Regions from separate parts of the Blautia sp. HCN-20427 genome, predicted to be linked through region 1. Evidence: riboswitches for the same ligand, from Rfam matches in the RefSeq annotation. Region 1 holds a riboswitch; each other region holds the start of a gene.

Region 1 (6,853 bases):
GATTTAAAATCAACAATGTTTCCAGTAATGTGGAAGAGCTGAAGGTTTTCGTAGGAGACCAGGAAGTATCTTTGGACAAACCTTACGAAATGCACGGAACAGACAGCGGAGTTGCCTATTTAAAGGCCAGAGTCAAAGGCTCAGACGAATTTAAGAAGGTTCCCGTCGCCGCTATGTATCATGAGAATATCAGCGGCCCCGGCATTATCCAGAATCATGCTGAGGGCAGCAAATTCACCATGGAAAGCGAAGGAGAGGCTGTTTTCAAGCTTGGCATGGGGGAAGATAAACAACGCCTTTCCAAAGAGTTTAAGGTCATCTCCAAAAACGTAGCGTTGGAAGACTTTCAGGTTACTGTTCCAAGTGTCTGGTATATAGATTCCTGGAATCCTCTGGGCGGTTACTATGTAGGTATCACCAAAGGAAATGACCCGGATGATTATAACTGCAGCTTTACGCCGTATAATGCCACAAATCAGAAGCTTGTCTGGGAGGCAAAGACACCGGAAATTGCAGAGTTTATGGAATATTTCGGAAACGGCATTGTGCCAAAGAAGGCAGGCGTGGCAAAATTCCATATTTACAGCCAGGAAGATAAGGATATTTCTCAGGACATTAGTGTGGAATTCAAATATAAATACCCCCTGCAAAAGGCAGAATCAGAAAAGGATACCTATGAACTGGAAGAAGGCAGTTCCAAAAGCGTTCAAATTACACCAACACCTTCCAATGCTACGGAGCAGAGATTTAACTGGTCTTACAGCAAGGAAGGAATTGTAGAAGTTACAGATGAAGTGCAGACAGTCGTTGGAAATGTAAATGCACCCAGAAAAACCGTACACACCATTAAGGCAAAAAAAGCCGGAGAAGTACAGGTAATAGGAACACCCTGGGACGCTACGGCAGACTGCAAGCCTGTACAGTTTACTGTGTTGGTCAGCAAGGGCGGTATAGTTCCCGACGATACAGACTATACGGCTTTGGTGAAAGAGGATATACAGCATGGCATGGATTATCTGCAGAAAGAGCCTGTAAATGCATATGGAGACGAATGGAATATTTTCACAACCCTTCGTGCAGGCGGAACCATCAGCCAGGAAAATCTGGACGCTTATTATGCCAGTGTGTCGGAAAAATTAAAAACAGGGCTGACAAAGCTTCGGGCCACAGATGTGGCAAGAGTCAGCATTACCTTGGCAGCTATGGGAAAAGATTTGACAGATATTGACGGTGTCAATCTGATGAAGGCGCTCTATAATGATGAACTGAAGATGAAAATCGGCAAAGATACCTCCAATGCCCCTATATGGGCTTTGATTGCACTGGATTGTCAGAATGCAGATATTCCAAAGGATGCAGTATGGACAAGAGAGAAGCTGATTCAGCACATTCTTACTTTCCAGACCCAAGAAGGCGGTTTCGGACTGACAAATAACAAATTCAGCAGTATTGATATGACAGGTATGGCGCTGCAGGCGCTGGCTCCTTACAGGAACAATGATTCTTATCCGGAAGTGAAAACAGCGTTTGACAAAGCTCTGGAACACATGAAAGAAAATATGACAGAGAATGCAGGATTTCTGGATAGCGGAAAAGAAAACAGTTGTACAACCGCACAGGTTCTTACGGCCCTTACCGCAGCAGGCATTGATCCTCTGGACAAAAGCAACGGATTCACAAAAACGGGAAATAAGAATATCGTAAAAAATCTGGACAGCTACAAGGCAGAGAGCGGCTTTATGTGGCAGCAGGGACAGAAAGGCAATGGCATGGCTACCCAGCAGGTGACTTACGCAATGGAAGCGTACAGGCGCTTTGCAGAAAATGAAAACCGTTTGTATGACCTTACAGATGTGATGGATAAGGATACCGCAGCAGTAAAATCCGTTATCAAACAAATTGATGCCATCGGAGAAGTAACGCTGGAAAGCGAAGCGGCAATCAAAGCAGCCAGAACTGCCTATGACAAACTGACAGAAGCGCAGAAGAAGTTAGTAACCAACTATGGGAAACTGACAGAGGCAGAGAAGAAACTGGCAGAGTTGAAAGAGCAGGCGGCAGACCAGAAAGCAGCTGATGCAGTAATCGAAAAGATTAAGGCCATTGGAGAAGTGACACTGGAAAGTAAGAACGACATTGAAGAAGCCAGAGCTGCTTATGACAAGCTGACAGATTCCCAGAAGAAATTAATAAGTGAAGACGTTCTTAAACTTTTGGAAAAGGCCGAGGAAGACCTGAAAAAACTGGAGGAAGAAGCCGGAAACGGTCATGTAGTGGTATCCGTAGAGAGATTTACTATCGGACAGGGCTACATCCACGAGCCGGTAATCGTGCCGTTTGAAAAAGGTGATAATGCGGTTGATATTCTGAAAAAAGTCATTGGAGCAGAAAACTGGGTGGGAGAAGACGGTTCGGCAGCATATCTGGAAGCCATTAAGGGAGCAGATCTTGGTTCAGACCATGTAAAAGTACCGGATTATATTTCCGAAAAACTTGGAGGCCCGACAACCGAAGAAGCATTGGAAAACGGAAAATCCCAGGAGGGAGATGCCCTTGGTGAATTTGACTACAGCTTTATGTCCGGCTGGATGTACCATGTAAATGGCGTGGAAGTGGGTTATGGAATGGCAAGCTATGTACCAAAAGACGGAGATGTACTCAGATATCAGTTCACATTGTGGGGATACGGCACAGACCTGACCGGATATGAGTATGGAAACACGGATCCGGTATTGGATATCTGCAATAAAGATGAAATCACAAGAGTTATGGCAGAAGTCAATGAAGACAGAGACATGCTTATGGCTGTACCGGCAGTGAAAGCGGCCTATGATAAAGCAGTGGAACTGGTTTCCGCAGTGATTACTCCAAAAGCTGAAATTGAAACAGCAACGGAAAATCTGAAAAAGGCTATGGAAGAGGCAAAAGAGCAGATGAGTCAGGATAAACTGGCAGCCGAAAGTGTAATTGCAAAGATTAACGCCATCGGAGAGGTCACTCTGGAAAGCGAAGCAGTTATTACAGAGGCAAGAACTGCTTATGATAAGCTGACGGATGCACAGAAAGAATTGGTAGGAACAGAAAATCTTGCAAAATTGACAGATGCGGAGAAGAAACTGGCAGAATTGAAACAGCAGGCCGAGGAAGACCAGAAGGTAGCCAATGCAGTAATCGAAAAGATTAACGCCATCGGGGAGGTCACTCTGGAAAGCGAAGCGGCTATTACAGAAGCCAGAGCTGCATATGACAAGCTGACAGAAGCGCAGAAAAAGTTTATAAGCGAAACGGAACTTAAAACACTGAAAGCTGCAGAAGCAAAACTGAAAGTGTTGAAACAGCAGGCAGCTGCAGACCAGGAAAAAGCCAATGCAGTAATCGAAAAGATTAACGCCATCGGAGAAGTAACCCTGGAAAGCGAAAAAGCTATTACAGAAACAAGAACAGCTTATAATGCTTTGACAGATGCTCAGAAGAATTTGGTAGGAGAAGACAATCTTGCAAAGCTCACCACTGCAGAGCAGAAACTGGCAGAACTGAAAGAGCAGGCAGAAAATCAGAAGAAAGACCAGGCGGCAGCAGATGCAGCTGCAGGTAAGATTGATGCTATCGGGGATAAGATTACTCTGGAAAGCAAAGCAGCCATTGAAGCAGCCAGAAAAGCCTATGACGCTTTGACAGATGCTCAGAAGAAGCTGGTAAGCAAAGAAACTCTTGCCAAGTTGGAAAAAGCAGAGGAAGAGTTGAAGAAACTGGAAGATAACAACCAGAATCCAAACCCAAACCCAGGCAAACCGGAAAGTGTAAAAATGCTGGTAAATGAAAAATACGGCGTGAAACTGGAAGGAGAGGGTCTGACCTCTGATATGGAACTGGCAGTTACTCCAATCGGAAAAGACAATGCAGACGTAGAAAAGATGAGAAAAGAAATTGCTTCTGACAAATCCGTATTCCGTCTGTACAACATCAAACTCACAAAGAATGGAAAAGAAATCGAACTTCCGTCTGCGTGTGTATTATCCATTCCGGTAGGAAAGGATTATAATGGCAAAGAATTGACTGTACTTCACTGCAGCGATTCCAAAGTGGAAAAACTGACCGGAAAGGTAACCGATGAAGCTGTTTCGGTAGAGGTAAAGAGCTTAGACAGCTTTGGCGTAGTCATTGACACACCGGCCTCCAACGGAAACAATGGTTCCGGAAACCATGGAAATAACGGCAGCAATGGAAGTGGAAACAATGGAAGCGGAAACAGTGGAAGCGGTACATTAAAAGGCACAGGTGCCAAGACAGGTGATGAAGCACCAATCAGCGTTCTGCTGCTCATGCTGGCAGTATCCGCGGCAGCTTTTGGAACAGCTGTTTATAAGAAAAATAGACAGCAGATGAAATAAGGACAGCAAAAACGGCAAAGTTCTTCGGGACTTTGCTGTTTTTTACAAATTCCTTGACATTTTCTGCCTGTTTGTGTAGTATGGTAATAGATTCATAACTGCATACACATGATGGTCTCTGCACGCAGAAAATGCAGAGTTAAAAGGGAAATCGGTGGAAGTCCGATACAGTTGCCTCTGCTGTGATGTTGACGAAGAAACAGTTGCCATTGAACTTACAAGAAGTTTGAGAAGGCGTTTCCGAGGGTGAGACTAAGTCAGAATATCTGCCATTATTTTAAAAATATTTCCGGGCGGAGGAGATTTTGTTGTTGTATGCATTTTAAAATTTCATAATTCAAAAGAACAGAGTTCCTTTACCGGAAAATGGTGAGGGGGCTCTTTTTTATGTGTATCAGGAAAGATAGAGGAAGGATGAGAGCATGAACAGAAAAAAATTAAAGCTTGTAGTGTCAGCCATGTCCATTCTGCTGGCAGTGCAGTCTCCGGGGGCAGTTCTGGCAGATACAGTACAGGGAACAGGACAGGAGACAGCTGTGGAGGCACAGGAGTCTGAAGGTTATCAGGAGGAAATCCTTCCGGGAACTGCGGATGAGGTGCTGCCGGGAACCGGAGAAGAGGAAAGTCAGATTTTGCGGGGGACTGCAGACATTGCCGAGACCCAAAATCCTACCGTCCAGGAAGCTCTTGATAAGGCGGAAAAGTATCTGCAGTCTGCGGTGACTTCTCCGGTGGTGGATACTATTGGAGGCGAATGGTCTGTGATGGCCATGGCCAGAGCCGGATACTTGAGCGACACGGCAAAAGCAAATTATCTGGCAAATTTATATATGAAACTAGATGACACAAACGGAGTGCTTCACAACGCAAAATATACGGAATATTCCAGAGTCATCATGGCGCTGTCCTCTATTGGAACAGACCCTTCCCGGATAAATGGCTATAATCTGCTGAAGCCATTAGCAAAATTTGAGAAGGTGAATCAACAGGGCATTAACGGAACTATTTTTGCCCTGATTGCGCTGGATACGAAAGATTACGAAATTCCTGAGCGAGAAGGAGAAGGAACCCAGACTACCCGGGAAAATCTGATTCAGAAAATCCTTTCACAGGAACTTTCCGGCGGCGGCTGGGCTTTGCAGGGGAAAGTGGCAGACCCGGATATTACTGCTATGGCTATGCAGGCGCTGGCGCCGTATAAAGAACGGGCAGACGTTGGTGCGGCTTTAAACCGGGGATTGGATAAGCTGGCTTCCATGCAGGACGCAGACGGCGGATACGGCAGTTCTTACATTTCTGAAGGGGAAGAACCGGTAAAAAATCTGGAGAGTACGGCACAGGTCGTGATTGCTCTGTCAGCCATTGATGTATCTCTTTTGGAACAGGATAAATTTATGAAAAACGGAAAAACCCTGCTGGATGAAATCCTGAGATTCCAAAAAGAAGACGGTTCTTTTGAGCATATAAAAGGCGGCGGCAGTGATGCCATGGCAACCGACCAGGGAACTTTAGCCCTTCTGGCCTGGTCCAGGGCGGTAAACGGGCAGACCAGTCTGTACGACATGACAGATACAGAGACCCCCGATGAGGGAACGGAATCGGAAGAAAATATAGAGGCCTTCCGCAGTAAACTGAATGCGCTGCCGGAACAGATTACACTTGCAGAAAAACAAAGGGTTTATAATCTCAAAGTTGAACTGGAACTTTTGAAAGACTTTGAAGAAAAAGAAAGTTTCCGCAACATTTTGCAGGCAAAGGGAGAAGAAATAGACAGACAGGAAGCAGAAGTAGAAGCGTTGGATCATCGCATCTGGAATGAGTTAAATCCTTTGAAGATTACTTTAAAAGAAAAAGATACCGTGGAAGAACTGCTTTCTATTTATCATACGCTTCCCGAAAATAATAAGTCTTTTGTCACAAGAATCGATGACTTGAGAATTGCAGAAAGCATTGTGGACAAGCTGGAGAGAGGCATTATTGGAAAGGAAATTTTTGAGAAAGCCCAGGCTTCCAGAATGGATTATATTTATGAAGGAGAAGGCTACACCATTCGCGTAAAAGGAAAGAAGATAGCAGAACCGGCGGATATGAATGCAGAGGTGGAAATTCAGCAGAAAGAAGACGCCCTGCAGTTTGCGCTGAAACACGAAGGCGAGCTTCCCGGTGAAGTGGAAATTTCCATGCCCTGTACGTTTAAAGACGGTGTGTTTATGCTGTATAACATCAACGGGAATGAGATGCAGTGGACCGGCGCTGTGGACGGTGTGCTGACCTGTGATGTATCCGCAGGCGGAATTTACACCCTGAAAAAGGGGAATATGGGATTTGAAGATGAGACAGAAGCCCTTTCCGGCACCAGTGACGTTACGACAGATGAAAGCGTTCTGAAAGGTACGAAGAAATCTGCAAATACCGCGAAAAAGAGTACGTCTGCAGGCAGTGCGAAGAAATCTGCAGCGAAA
Region 2 (6,853 bases), on a different contig from region 1:
TTTCCGAATGTCAGTGGCGGATTTTAACAATTCCTCAAAGAAAATCCGCACTCCGGTAGGGCTGGTAAATACAACCCACTGGTAAGTATCCACTGCTTTTAGGGCTTTATAAAGCAGCGTCTGGTCTTTTAAAGGTTCTGTGCGGATAGCCGGAAGTTCCAGAACTTCCGCCCCCAAAAGCCGCAGCCTGGAAGCCATAGAGGAAATCAAATCTCTTGGCCTTGTAACCATAACCTTATACCCGGAAAGAGGCAGCTTTTCATGCCAGGCAAACTCTTTGGCCAGAGCACAGACCTTTCCCACTACAATAATAGCAGGGGTCTCAATGCCCTGTTTCTTAACTTCTTCCTCCAATGTGGAAACCGTTGCCACAATTCTTTTCTGACCTGCTGTAGTTCCTTTCTGCAAAATCGCCGCAGGCATATCCTGATCCATACCTGCCTGCAAAAGGGACTGGCAGATATCAGAAAGCGCGCTGACTCCCATTAAAAAGACCAGAGTTCCCTTTGTCCGTACCAGTGCGTCAAAATCAATATCATAAGCCGCTCCCTGCTTCTTATGTCCCGTAATAATGTGCACCGAAGAGGTAAAGTCCCGGTGTGTCACAGGAATTCCATTGTAAGCCGGCACGGCAATGGGAGAAGTCACACCCGGAACTACTTCGTAGGGAATCCCCTCTTTCACCAGCAGTTCCAGTTCTTCCCCGCCCCGTCCGAAAAGGAAGGGATCTCCGCCTTTTAAGCGCACCACACGGTGTCCTTTCTTTGCTTCTTCTACCAATACCTGATTAATCTGTTCCTGGGGCATAGTGTGATGAGAAGCCCGTTTTCCCACATTGATACAGCGGGCGCTCTCCGGTATCCGGGAGAGAATTTCCTGTCCCACCAGACTGTCGTAAACCACCACCTCTGCCTGCTGCAGTGTTTCCATTCCTTTTATGGTAAAGAGCCCCGCATCTCCCGGTCCCGCTCCTACCAGCCAGACTTTTCCTGTACTCATGTTATCTGCTCCTTTATTCTTGATTTTTGCATGTATCACGCAGTTTTTGTGCAAGAGAAATACCCAGCGTTTCCCCTTCTTCTGCCGGACCGGTTATCATGCCTTTTTCATATTTTCCGGTTTCTTCATCATAATACAAGCCCCGAAGGACGATTTCCTTCTCACGGACTACGGCATGGGCTGCTACAGGAGAGGAACAGCCGCCGTCTAAATGCCGGACAAAGGCTCGTTCTGCCACTGCCGCATAGAATCCCTCCAAGTCGGAAAATTCCTTCAGATAATCCCCAGGCTCTCCTGCCCGTCCCTGCACTGCCAGAATTCCCTGTCCTGCAGCGGGAATCATCTCTTCCGGCTGAAAATACCGGGAAATCCGTGCTTCAAGCCCAAGCCGTTTCAGTCCTGCCGCAGCCAGTATGAGAGCGCTGTACTCCCCGCTGTCCAGTTTTTTCAAACGGGTCTGGACATTGCCTCTTACGCTTTTGCACTCCATATCCGGATACAGTTCTTTTAACTGCAAAATTCTCCGGAGACTGGAACAGCCAATGGGTTTCGTCTTATCCAGCGTATGTACCCCTTGGGGAAGTACCAGCACATCCCTTGGGTCTTCTCTTTTGGAAAAAGCCAGAAGCGGCAGTTCTTTTGGTACTTCCATGGGCATATCTTTTAAGCTATGCACGGAAATGTCCGTTTTTCTGTCTAAAAGAGCTTTGTCCAATTCTTTTACAAAGAGTCCTTTCCCGCCGATTTTATCCAGGGTTCTGTCCAGAATCTTATCCCCCGTGGTTTTCATGGTGTAAATCTCCACCTCTATGTCTTCGTGGCTGTCCTCAATGGCCTTTTTCACCATTTCGCTCTGCACCACTGCCAGTTTGCTCTCCCGGCTTCCAATGATTATTTTTCGCATTTTTCTTCTTCCTTTCGGATTTGTTCCAGGGCTTTCCGGGTTTTTTCGCGGACCTCTTTTACCTTTTTGTGGTCTTTTCCGCTGCCGTTAAAGCCCAGCACCACGCCTTCATATTCCAGAATACCCGGAAAATGAAAATCACATTTTTGCTGATTGCTGGCCGTATTCACCGGAATCCCCAGACATTTGCAGGCGCTGTAAATGTCCTCATTGACTTTTGTATCATCTGTGGCAGCCAGCACCACATCTGCTGCATACAAATCTTCCCGGTCATAAGGTTTTTCTTTATATACCAGCTTTCCTTCCTCAAAAAGCTGTGCAATCCTCTCTGTACAGGCCGGAGCAATGACGATAAGCTCCCCTGCAAAAGACAGCAGCGTCTCTGCTCTCCTTGTGGCAATCTTCCCCGCGCCAAACACTACGACTCTCTTTGTGCTCAGGTCTATAAACACAGGAAAAAATTTTTTATTTTCCTTTTCAGTTTTCATACAGTTTTTCCAGTCCTTCCACGCAGTTTAAAAATTCCTTTTCTTCCAGAGAATCCTTCAGCCCGAACATCATTTTGTTAACCACCTTTGCCGCAGCTGTATCAATGGCCTGCAGCAGATTTTCCCGGTCTTTTTCTTCCATGGGAGTTTTCCGCAGAATTTTCAGTATCCGGAGATTTAAATCCTGCACCGCCTCTGCCTTAATGTCCTGGATTCTGGGAATTAAGTCTCTGCCGCCATACCAGTTGTAAAAATCCTCCATCTGTTCCTGCAAAATTTCCCCGGCTTTTTCCAGACTCTGCTGCAGCTTCGGAGAAACCGCATCAATCTTAAAGCTGTCTATGTCGTACAGGGTAATACCGGAAAGTTCTCCGGCAGAGGGTTCAATATCCCTTGGTACGGCCAAATCAATCAATACCAGATGTTCCACGGGCGGGACGGTTTCCAGAAGCTCCCTGGTCAGTGTATAGTTAGGACTGGCCGTAGCGCTGACAACCAAATCGCACTGAGGCAGAAATTCTCCCCGGTCACCGTAATTAATCCGCTCACAGCCCTTAGGGATATTGACAATGCCGCTTCGATACTGGCGCACCGTAACCGTCACCTCTGCACCTGCTTCTCTAAGAGCCAGCGCCGCCACCTTGCCCATTTCTCCGTTTCCGATAACCATGCAGGTTTTGCCAAACAAGGAAAAGCCCTTTTCCTCCAGGCAGTGAATGGCTTGATGAATCACGGAACTGTTGCCCCTGGAAAAGATGACTTTTGTCTTTACCTTCTTGGCTGCCGTCACCGCCATGCGAAACAGTACCTCCAGCACATTGTCCGTGCAGTAGGCTTCCCTGGACAAACTCAGAGCATCCTTTACCTGGGTAATGATCTGGTCTTCTGCCAGAATCTGGGATTTCAGACCGCTGGTAAGATAAAAAAGATGTTCTACTGCTTCCTCTTCTGTCCTTTCCGCAAAATACTGTGCATATTCTGCCGGTTCTTTCCCTTTTTCCCGGCACAAAAATTCATAGAGAGAACCCTGCCAGTCTTCCGTGGTGCTTGCCCAAATTTCCATTCGGTTGCAGGTAGACAAAATAATACAGCCTGCAATGCCCGGTTCTTCCTTTAAATGTTCCATTGCAGCTACAGCGTTTTTCTTGGTAAAAGAAAATTGTGCGCGGATGTCCACGGCTGCTCTGCTGTAGTCAATGCCAATCATGGAAATACTCATTGTTTTTTAATCTCCCATATCTTTTGTTGCTTTTCTTAAAAATCTTTTTTCATCTTAGCATAGAATTCTTTTGGGTGCAACTTAAGTATTTTGTGATTTTTGTACAATTTCATTTGACAAAACATTGACAAAATTTCCCTATATGCTACAATGGAACAAGAATTGAATGTATAACGGTGCCTGCTATGCAGGAGAATAGGAAAGTTAAGTGAAAATCTTACACGGTCACGCCGCTGTAATGGAGGAGCTGTATTTTAATATGCCACTGTTGTAATGGGAAGGCAAAATGCAGCAAAGATACCTGAGTCAGAAGACCTGCCTTATACATGCGATTTACACAGGTTACGAACGATGGCCTTGTGTAAGAACAGGTTGGCTCATAGCATATCTATTCACCTTGCTATAACCTCTTGTTCTTCTGATGCCTGTCGGTCCCTGCCGTACAGGTTTTTTATTTTATTCATGCAAATCAGAAGGGAGAAGAAAAATGAGTAAAAATCAAAAACGTATTCTGGTACTGGCAAGCGCCTTTGCGCTTACCTTCGGCATTGTCCCAACCGTCAGTGCCATGCACATTATGGAAGGTTACCTTCCGGGAGGATTCTGCATCGCATGGGGTGTCCTGTGCGTACCGTTTCTCATTGCAGGATTCATGTCTATCAAAAAAACTTTAAACGAACACCGAAATCTGGTCACCCTGCTGGCTATGTCCGGCGCCTTTGTCTTTGTAATTTCTTCCTTGAAGATTCCTTCCGTAACCGGAAGCTGTTCTCACATGACAGGCACCGGGCTTGGAGCAATTCTGTTTGGCCCGTCTGCCGTTTCCATTCTGGGGCTGATTGTTCTCCTGTTCCAGGCTATTTTACTGGCACACGGCGGACTGACTACGATTGGAGCAAACACATTCTCCATGGCAATCGCAGGACCTTTTGTATCTTATGGTCTTTATGTTGTGCTGAAAAAGGCCAATGTGGATAAAAAAGTCTGTGTATTTTTGGCCGCATTTTTAGGTGACTTATTTACATACTGCGTGACTGCGGTACAGATGGCTCTTGCCCATCATGCGGATACCACCTTTGGCGCTGCAGTAGGCAAATTCCTGCTGGTATTTGCACCTACACAGGTTCCTCTGGCTCTTATTGAAGGCGTCATCACGGTATTGATTATCATGGGTCTGGAAACCTATGCTAAACCGGAACTTCGTGCGATTGGTTATTTAAAGGAGGGAAAATAAGATGAAGAAAAAAGTCATTCTGGCCATTCTCGTTATTTTCTTAATTGCATTTGTTCCGCTGTTTGTCTTAAAAGACGCGGAATTCGGCGGTTCCGACGATGCCGGAAGCACCGTGGTAGAGGAAGTGGATTCCTCCTATGAACCCTGGGCAACCCCCATTTTTGAAAAGCTCATTGGCGGAGAACTTCCCGGCGAAGTGGAAAGCCTGCTCTTCTGTCTCCAGACCGGTATTGGCGTAGGCGTCATTGCCTTTTTTATGGGACGTTTTGTAGAGCGTAAAAAATGGATGAAAGATGAAAACTAAAGTTCTCTGGCGAAAGGAGTTTCTATGATAGTCATTGATAAGCTGTGTTACAATTCCCGGCTTAGATATGAAAATGCCAGTGAGAAATTTGCCTTTGCAGTGATTACACTGTGTATCTGTGTAATGAGTCGTTCGACTGCGGTGGCAGGTATCGTATTAGCTGTGACAGGGATTCTTACCGTTTGGAAAGGGGGAGTCCCTGTTTTGCGTTATCTTAAGTTTCTCACCGTACCTCTGGCATTTTTGTTTTTAAGTACCATAGCCATTATGTTCAATTTAAAACAGGTTCCCATGGATTTCTTTGCCATTCCCCTTGGAAACTGGTATCTGACGGCAAGCTACCATTCCTTTTTTTATGCGGTACAGCTGATTCTCACCGCTCTTTCCGCGGTTTCCTGCCTGTACTTTTTGTCCTTTACCACCCCAATGCCCGATATTCTGGAGGTTTTGCGGAAACTGCACTGTCCCCGTCTGCTGATTGAACTGATGCTGCTGATTTATCGGTTTATCTTCGTACTGCTGGATGTGGCTTCTGCCATTTCCACTTCCCAAAACTGCAGACTGGGAAATAAGGATTACCGGACGTCTCTGAAATCCTTCGGTATGCTGGGATCTGTGCTGATGATACGGGCGGTACAACGTTCCAACCGGCTCTACGACGCTATGGAAGCCCGCTGCTATGACGGCACCATACGGGTTCTGTCGGAAAACCGGCCTCCCAGGAAACGAATCATTGCTGCCATTGTGGCATTCGATACCGCCTTATTTATTTTTGCTGTATGGAGGAGATTTTTTTCATGAATTCAGATATGATATTAAAAGCCGATAATCTGCATTTTTCCTATGATGATGACAACTCCCACTCTTTAAACGGACTTTCCCTGGAAATCCGAAGGGGACAGAAAGTGGCCTTTATGGGAGCCAATGGCAGCGGAAAGTCTACGTTTTTCCTCTGCTGCACGGGAATCCATAAACCCCAGTCGGGAAAACTGTATTTTAACGGAGAAGAAGTGAACTATAACAAAAAGGGACTATTACATCTGCGCAGCAAAGTGGGCATTGTGTTTCAGGACCCGGACAACCAGCTTTTCTCTGCCAGCGTGTACCAGGAAATTTCTTTTGGAATTTTAAACCTGGGGATTTCCGAAGACCAGGCAAAAAAAGAAGTGGAGGAAGTCATTGATTATCTGGAAATCACTCCTTTTCGCCACAAACCCACCCATGCTTTAAGCGGAGGACAGAAAAAGCAGGTTTCCATTGCCGACATTCTGGTTATGCACCCGGACATTATTATTTTAGACGAACCTGCGGCAGCTTTAGACCCCAAACACACCACTATGGTCAACCACATTGTAGACCGCATGACAGAAAACGGCATTACGGTACTCATGGCCACTCATGACGTCAATTATGCCTATGAATGGGCGGACGAAGTCATGCTCTTTCACGAAGGCAGGGTGCTGATGCACGGCAGCCCCGCCGAAGTTTTCGGAAACCGGGCAGCTTTAAGGCAGACCAATCTGGAGCCCCCGGCGGTTCTGGAGCTTTTCGAAAGCCTGTGCAAAAAAGGGATTTTGAAATCCTCTCTTCCGCTGCCGAAAAATCTGAAGGCACTGGAACAATATATTGCAGAAGTAAATTTGAATCCACACTACGGAGGTAAGAAAATCATGTCAAACGAAACCAGAAAGGCCATTCTGGCAGT
Region 3 (6,853 bases), on a different contig from region 1:
GCCTGGAAGAGGGACAGAATGAGTATGGGGCATACACAGAGGCCGGATACCGGGATGAACGGTTTGAAGAACGGAATATGCCTGAGCGGCAAAAGGCAGAATCTTCTTCCGACTCCCAAAATCATGAGGAAGACCGCCAGGAAAAGAATAACTGGGATGGAAGCCGTTATCACGGAGAGGAGAATGGGGGAAGTACAGCTTATGAGGGACCGTATCGAACCTATGCGGGAACCGCACAGAGAAAACAGCCAAGAGGCGGACTTTCCTGGCCGCTGCTATTGGTATTGGTGATTCTTACTTGTCCTTTGTGGGGCGGATTGGGACTGGGACTGCTGGGTGTGTTTCTGGGGCTTTTGGGCGCCTGCATTGGAATTCTGGCAGCTTTGCTTTTTAGCGGGCTGGGATTGGTAGTTGGCGGTGTGGTGCTTCTGGCTAATGCCTTTATTTTTCAGTTGGGAACTCCGGCTACTGCTGTAGTTACCGCAGGGGCAGCGCTTATGATGACAGCGCTGGGACTGCTTTTGACTTTGGGATTTTTCCTTCTGGTGATAAAAGTTTTTCCGCCTTGTTTCCGATGGTGCATAGATTTGATTCAGCGAATTCTTCACAGAGGACATACAGGAGGTGACCGGGCATGAAGAAGTTTACAAAAATTGTTTTGATTTCCATACTGTGTTTGGGGCTTTTGGGAGGTATTCTGTTCGGCGCAGGTGTGGCGGCAGGCGGAAGTATTGATTTGGTTTATGAAGGAAATCATCTGGCAAATACCCGGCTGTTTCGGATGATAGCCCACAAGCTGCAGAAGCATGAACACAGATATGAAGAGTGGGAAGACAAATGGGACGAAGGTCTGTCGGATATTGATGCAGTTGATGATGACAGTACACCGGGAAACCTGGAATACTCCCAGACAGAGGTAGAGCGTCTCCTCCTGGAAGTGGATACAGGAATTGCAGAAATCCGTACAACCACGGGAAATACCATTCGGATTCTGGGAGTCCGGGAAGACGATACGGTAAGCCGCAGCTTCGATAATAAGGAATTGTATATAGAAGCCGAAGGCGACCATGACAGCGAAAAGACAAAACTTGTGATAGAAGTACCGGAAAATAAAACATTCAAAGATCTGGAGCTGGTTTCCGATACGGCTCAGATAAAAACAGTGGGAAAACTGCGGACCGATAAGGCTTATCTGGAAACAGATACCGGAAGTGTGCAGGCAGAGTATCTGGAATTTCAAACAGGAGAAATAGAGTGTTCCACCGGAAATCTCCAGGTGAAATGTGCCGGAAAACTAAACGATTATACCGTTTATGCAGAAAGCGACAGCGGCAATCTGGTTCTGGATGGAAAGGAGTATGTGGGTTACCAGGAAGGTGTTTTCGGAAATGCAGACAGCCAAAAGACCATAGACGTGTCAAATGATATGGGAAATATGGAAATCGAGTTTGAAAGTAAATAAAAAATAGAAGCAAGGAAAGGAGTTATCATATGTCTGATAAAAGATTGTATCGTTCCTCTGTAAATTATATGCTGGCAGGGGTCTGCGGAGGAATTGCAGAATATTTTAATATTGACCCTACTTTAATAAGGCTGGCATGGATTATCTTGACCTGCATGAACTGCGGCACAGGAATTGTGGCTTATATCATTGCAGCCATTGTAATTCCAAAATAAAATTTACAGACGGTATAAAGTGAGAAAAAAGGGCCATACTCCAGTTAGAAAGGAGTGTGGCTTTTTTATGGCAAAGAAAAAAGAAGAAAAAATTGATTTAAACAATATTCCGGAAGAGGAAAAAATAAAATATGAAATTGCCGGAGAACTGGGACTTTTGGACCGGGTAGCTGCAAATGGCTGGAAAAGCCTGTCTGCAAAGGAAACGGGACGTATCGGCGGGCTTATGACAAAACGCCGAAGAGAACAGCAAAAAACAGGAGAAAATTAGGAAAAGTGCTTGACGCGGCTTGGAGGCAATGGTATTATAATCAATGTATAATTCCATAAACCTATTAAGTGCACCGTGTTGACCGCACAACACTGGTGAAAAGGGAATCAGGTGTGAGTCCTGAGCGATCCGGTCACTGTATTTGGGGAGTGATGCCGCAGAAGTCCATTGTACGAAGCAGTACGAGAAGGAGCGGCAAAGCGATGAGCCATGAGTCAGGAAACCTGCTTAGTAGTAGTAAGGTGATAACTTCCGTGCAAAGTTTGAAATCCCTCACACTGTTTACAGACAGTTGACGAGTCCGCTTTCACAAGGAAGGTGGATTTTTTTATGGAATTGCCGAAAGGTGAACCTGAACTTATAGAATTATGCATTGATTAAATGGCAGGTGGTATATTCCCTGATTCTATGTTTCCTGTTTGGCTGTTTACAGGTTTTGTTTTCCCGCAACAAACAAAACCGCGCATCCTCCGCAGAGAGCAGGAAAGCTTCGTGACCGGAATCAGGGAGTGTCCATCAAAAAGATTTCTACATAGTCTCTTATCCGCAATTCAGCGGGAAATTTCAAGTTATAGTATTTATGGGAAAAAATATAAAAAGGAAAATGGGAAAGTGCATTGTCTGACAGACATTTCTATTTCTAATGTTCAGTTTGATGGAAACAAACAGGAAATTTTTATTGCTGTTCCTTTTATGACTTGGCCTGCAGGGTTGGAGGCGATGAGTTTGTACTGTTTCTGCCGGACACCATGGATATAAAGTTGTATAAAAGAAATGCAGGAAGGGGTGTCGGTAAATACCGATTTTTAAGCTCTAAATCTTAAAAAACCCCTTAACTGCATTTTTTAAAGCGCACTTTTTCTCATTTTTCGTATATGTCTTACCAGCAGAAGAATGCAAACCAGGTCAATGACCACAACTGCAATAATGGACTGCATGCCGTAGTAAATACCGGCAGTTTCTGCAATTTTACCGATAATGGACGGCATGAGAATAGAGCCGAAGCTGGCAAGAGTGAGAATGAAACTCCAGGCCAGAGAATATTTTTGGATAAGGCTTCCAGAAAAGGAAACCGTAGTGGGATAAAGCCCTGCCATACTGAAGCCAAAGCCCATAATTCCCACAAGAATCAGCGGTGTAGTGGAACTGAACAGCAGTAGGATTAAAAATCCCACCAGTCCGAAGCCCATGACAAGCAGCAGCCATTCCTTATGAACTCTAGTGGAAAGCCAAGCCGTTAAAAGGCGGCCGGCTAGAATCATGACCCATAAAAGGCTGGCCGTGACCTGAGAAAGAGATGCGGGCAGCAGTCCGGTATCCTTAAAGTAAGTAATCATCCAGCCAATTACTCCCTGTTCTGCACAGAGATAGAAGAAAAGAGTCAGTGTGCAGAGATAAAACAGCGGTTCTTTGAAAAAAGCAAAATCAGCAGCTTTTTTTATCTGTTCTTCTTTTTTTTCTTTAACAGAATCAGGAATCATAAAATACATGACCCAGCTTAAAACGCCCATAATCAGCATGAAAGAACAGGCGTAAATCCAGTTATCGCTGTTTGTCCGCGTCATGGCAAGCAGCAGAAGCGGGAAAGTAAAGGCGCCGATAGCAAACATGGCATGCAGGCCATTTAAGAGCGATGCCTTACCGGGAGCCAGTTCGTTAATGGAGGTGTTGCAAAAATTACTGGTAGCGCCCCGGGCCATACCGGTGAGGAAAAAGGCCAGTGCCAACATAAAATTATTGTCAGAAAGAAGAATGACCAGGTAGGAAAGGGCAATGAAAGAATTGAAAAAAAGAATGCTTTTCTTTCTTCCCCAGACCTCGGATAAAGCGCCGCAGGCAAAGCTGGAAATCAGATTTCCTACGGAATGAAGGCTGACAATCATACCGCAAAAAGCATAGGCCAGTCCCCGGGAATCCCGGATATAAGGCAGGAGTGAGCCAATGGAGAGTGCAAGCATACCGTTTATGATGAAGACGCCGTAACTGCACAGAAATTGTCTGTTTTGAGTTTTGTCTTGAAACAATGATAAGTCCCCCTCTTTTTAAAATTGAAAATGCAAAATCGAGTATAGTCTAAAACAAATCTGCAGTTTCGTCAATGGAAGAATCCCACTTTGTAATGCGGAAATAGTAACAGAATCTAAAAAAATGACAAGAAAATTTTGCTGCAACCTGCAGAAAGTAACAGAAATAGGAAAATAATTCATTTCAGAAAAAAAGGCTTTCTGTTAATCTATAACTACAAAGAAAACACCCCGTAAAGAGCGGAGAAAAGAATGAAGAGAAAGAAGGAGAGCAGCACATGAAAGCAAGAAAAGCAATGGCAATGGGACTTATCGCGGCGATGTCAGTGGGAATGCTGGCAGGCTGCGGAGGTGAAAAAAAAGAGGACGGAAAGGAAACTGCAGACGGAAAGCAGAAGCTGACCATTTCCACATGGGACAATGACACATCACCGCAGTTCAAAGCGGCGGTAGAGGTATTTCAGGAAAAATACCCGGATGTAGAAATTGAATACATTGACACAGCGGCCAATGAATACAACAACAAATTGACGGTTATGCTGGCTGGCGGTGACCCGGACCCGGATGTTATCTTCGTAAAAGATATGGGGACACAGTTGAGTATGCAGCAGAAAGGACAGATTGCCTGTCTGGATGAATACATAGAAAAAGATAAGCTGGACTTATCTGTTTACAACGGAACAGCAGAGGATTTACAGATTGATGGTTCCTCCTACACACTGCCTTACCGCTCGGACTGGTATGTTCTGTATTACAACAAAGACTTATTTGACAAAGCAGGCGTTCCTTATCCAAGCAATGATATGACCTGGGATGAATACGAAGAACTGGCGAGAAAGATGACCTCCGGAGAAGGCAATGACAAGATTTACGGAACACACAACCACAACTGGATGGCGCTGGTATGCAACTGGGCTATTCAGGACGGAAAGAATACACTGGTATCCGATGACTACAGCTTCCTGAAACCTGCTTATGAACAGGCTCTTCGCATGCAGGAGGATGGCATCATTCAGGATTACGCAACTATTAAAACAGGTAATTTACATTATTCCAGCGTTTTTGAGCAGCAGCAGTGTGCAATGATGCCCATGGGAACCTGGTTTATTGCAAACCTTCTCCAGGCACAGAATGCAGGAGAACTTGGATTTAACTGGGGATTCGCAACCATTCCGCATCCGGAGGGCGTAGAGGCAGGCAACAGCGTTGGCGCGGTAACACCGGTGGCTATCAATGCAAATTCTGACCAGAAAGATTTGGCATGGGAATTCATCAAATGTGCAACCAGCGAAGAAACAGCAGAAAAGCTGGCAGAACAGGGTATCCTGACCGTTATTCAGAATGACACCATTATGAACAAAGTCACATCTGTGGAAGGTTTTCCGGAAGGCTGTGCAGAAGCACTGGAATTAAAGGGAATGGTATTTGACAGACCACTGGACAAAAACATTGAAAAAATTCGTAAAGCAGTGGAAGAAGAACATGACCTGATTATGATTGGCGAGGAAAGTATTGACGACGGAATCAAGAATATGACAGAACGCGTTAAGGAAATACGGGAGGCCAATCCGTAAGGAAGAAAGACAGGAGAAAAAGGATATGGCATTAACACCGAAACAAAAAAGAGTTGTAAAAAATAATCTGATTGGATATTCATTTATCCTGCCAAACTTTATCGGATATTTTCTGTTCATCTTTATTCCGGTAGTATTTTCCTTTGTATTAAGTGTCATGAAGTGGAACGGTTCTGCAAATACACCTATGGAATTTGTGGGATTTGATAACTTTGTGAGACTCATGGGAGATTCTACCTTTAAGATGTCCGTGGGACACACCTTTTATTATGCGGTTTTCACCGTGCCGCTGACGGTTGCGGCAGCACTTCTTATCGCAGTGCTTCTGAACAGTAAGATTAAAGGAATTGTGGTTTACCGTACTGCATTTTTCTTCCCTTATATCGCTTCCCTGGTTGCGGTAGGAGCTGTGTGGAACATGCTTTTTATGAAAGATGTGGGACCGATTAATGAATTTTTAAGAGCCATTGGTATTTCCAATCCTCCGGGATGGGTGGCATCTGTGAAATGGGCCATGCCTGCCATTATTATTGTCAGTGTATGGAAATACATGGGCTATTACATGATTGTATATCTGGCAGCTTTGCAGGGGATTTCTAAAGAACTTTATGAGGCGGCAAGTCTGGACGGGGCCACCGGATGGAAAAAACTGAGATACATCACCATCCCCATGCTGAAGCCCACAACTTTCTTTGTTGTTATTATGCTGACCATTCAGTGCTTTAAGGTATTTGACCTGATTTATATTATGACAGGCGGAGGACCCGGCCGTGCAACCCAGGTTATGGTAAACCATATTTACGATGCAGCGTTTACCAACTTTGAATTTGGCTATGCAAGCGCAAGCGCCATTGTTCTCTTTGTCATTGTACTGGTGATTACGCTGATTCAGTTTAAGGGCGAGAAGAAATTTACGGAATGGATGTAAAGGGGTGACAATATGAAAGCAGAAAAGAGAAAAAAGATATTTATTTATATAGGCTTGACTTTCCTGGCCGTGCTCATGGCAGTTCCTTTTTACTGGATGTTGATTTCTTCCGTGAAGCTGAATAAAGATGTGTTCAGTATTCCCATGGAATGGATTCCCAGAAGCTTCCATTTCGAGAATTACCAGGAAATCTGGGAAAAGATTCCGCTTCTGACTTTTTTCAAAAACAGCACGAAGCTGACGGTAATTACCACCATTATCCAGCTGGCTACCAGTTGTTTTGCAGCTTACGGTTTTGCAAAAATGGAGTTTAAGGGAAGAGATTTCCTGTTCCTGGCTTATGTCACCACGATTGCAGTTCCATGGCAGGTATACATGG

Evidence for each region. A riboswitch is a leader RNA that binds a small molecule or an ion and turns the genes downstream of it on or off. The one in region 1 is predicted to bind cobalamin.
Region 2: it holds a riboswitch for cobalamin, as region 1 does, so the genes downstream of both, WKT17_RS13160 (energy-coupling factor ABC transporter permease) here and WKT17_RS00550 (prenyltransferase/squalene oxidase repeat-containing protein) in region 1, are expected to answer to the same signal.
Region 3: it holds a riboswitch for cobalamin, as region 1 does, so the genes downstream of both, WKT17_RS08545 (hypothetical protein) here and WKT17_RS00550 (prenyltransferase/squalene oxidase repeat-containing protein) in region 1, are expected to answer to the same signal.

Annotation. Positions count from the first base shown of each region.
Region 1 is NZ_JBBKBX010000001.1:112,675-119,527, reverse strand. Features, by position in the region: gene WKT17_RS00555 (DUF4430 domain-containing protein) at 1-4,391, shown strand, start outside; cobalamin riboswitch at 4,487-4,679, shown strand; gene WKT17_RS00550 (prenyltransferase/squalene oxidase repeat-containing protein) at 4,814-6,853, shown strand, end outside.
Region 2 is NZ_JBBKBX010000023.1:29,888-36,740, reverse strand. Features, by position in the region: gene cobA (uroporphyrinogen-III C-methyltransferase) at 1-999, opposite strand, end outside; gene hemC (hydroxymethylbilane synthase) at 1,013-1,903, opposite strand; gene WKT17_RS13170 (precorrin-2 dehydrogenase/sirohydrochlorin ferrochelatase family protein) at 1,891-2,391, opposite strand; gene hemA (glutamyl-tRNA reductase) at 2,381-3,610, opposite strand; cobalamin riboswitch at 3,767-3,947, shown strand; gene WKT17_RS13160 (energy-coupling factor ABC transporter permease) at 4,098-4,844, shown strand; gene WKT17_RS13155 (energy-coupling factor ABC transporter substrate-binding protein) at 4,846-5,148, shown strand; gene cbiQ (cobalt ECF transporter T component CbiQ) at 5,173-5,949, shown strand; partial or broken gene WKT17_RS13145 (energy-coupling factor ABC transporter ATP-binding protein) at 5,928-6,548, shown strand; gene WKT17_RS13140 (sirohydrochlorin cobaltochelatase) at 6,819-6,853, shown strand, end outside.
Region 3 is NZ_JBBKBX010000011.1:66,584-73,436, forward strand. Features, by position in the region: gene WKT17_RS08525 (DUF1700 domain-containing protein) at 1-638, shown strand, start outside; gene WKT17_RS08530 (DUF4097 family beta strand repeat-containing protein) at 635-1,462, shown strand; gene WKT17_RS08535 (PspC domain-containing protein) at 1,492-1,677, shown strand; gene WKT17_RS08540 (small, acid-soluble spore protein, alpha/beta type) at 1,745-1,948, shown strand; cobalamin riboswitch at 1,998-2,194, shown strand; gene WKT17_RS08545 (hypothetical protein) at 2,330-2,707, shown strand; gene WKT17_RS08550 (MFS transporter) at 2,794-3,972, opposite strand; gene WKT17_RS08555 (ABC transporter substrate-binding protein) at 4,251-5,546, shown strand; gene WKT17_RS08560 (carbohydrate ABC transporter permease) at 5,572-6,474, shown strand; gene WKT17_RS08565 (carbohydrate ABC transporter permease) at 6,487-6,853, shown strand, end outside.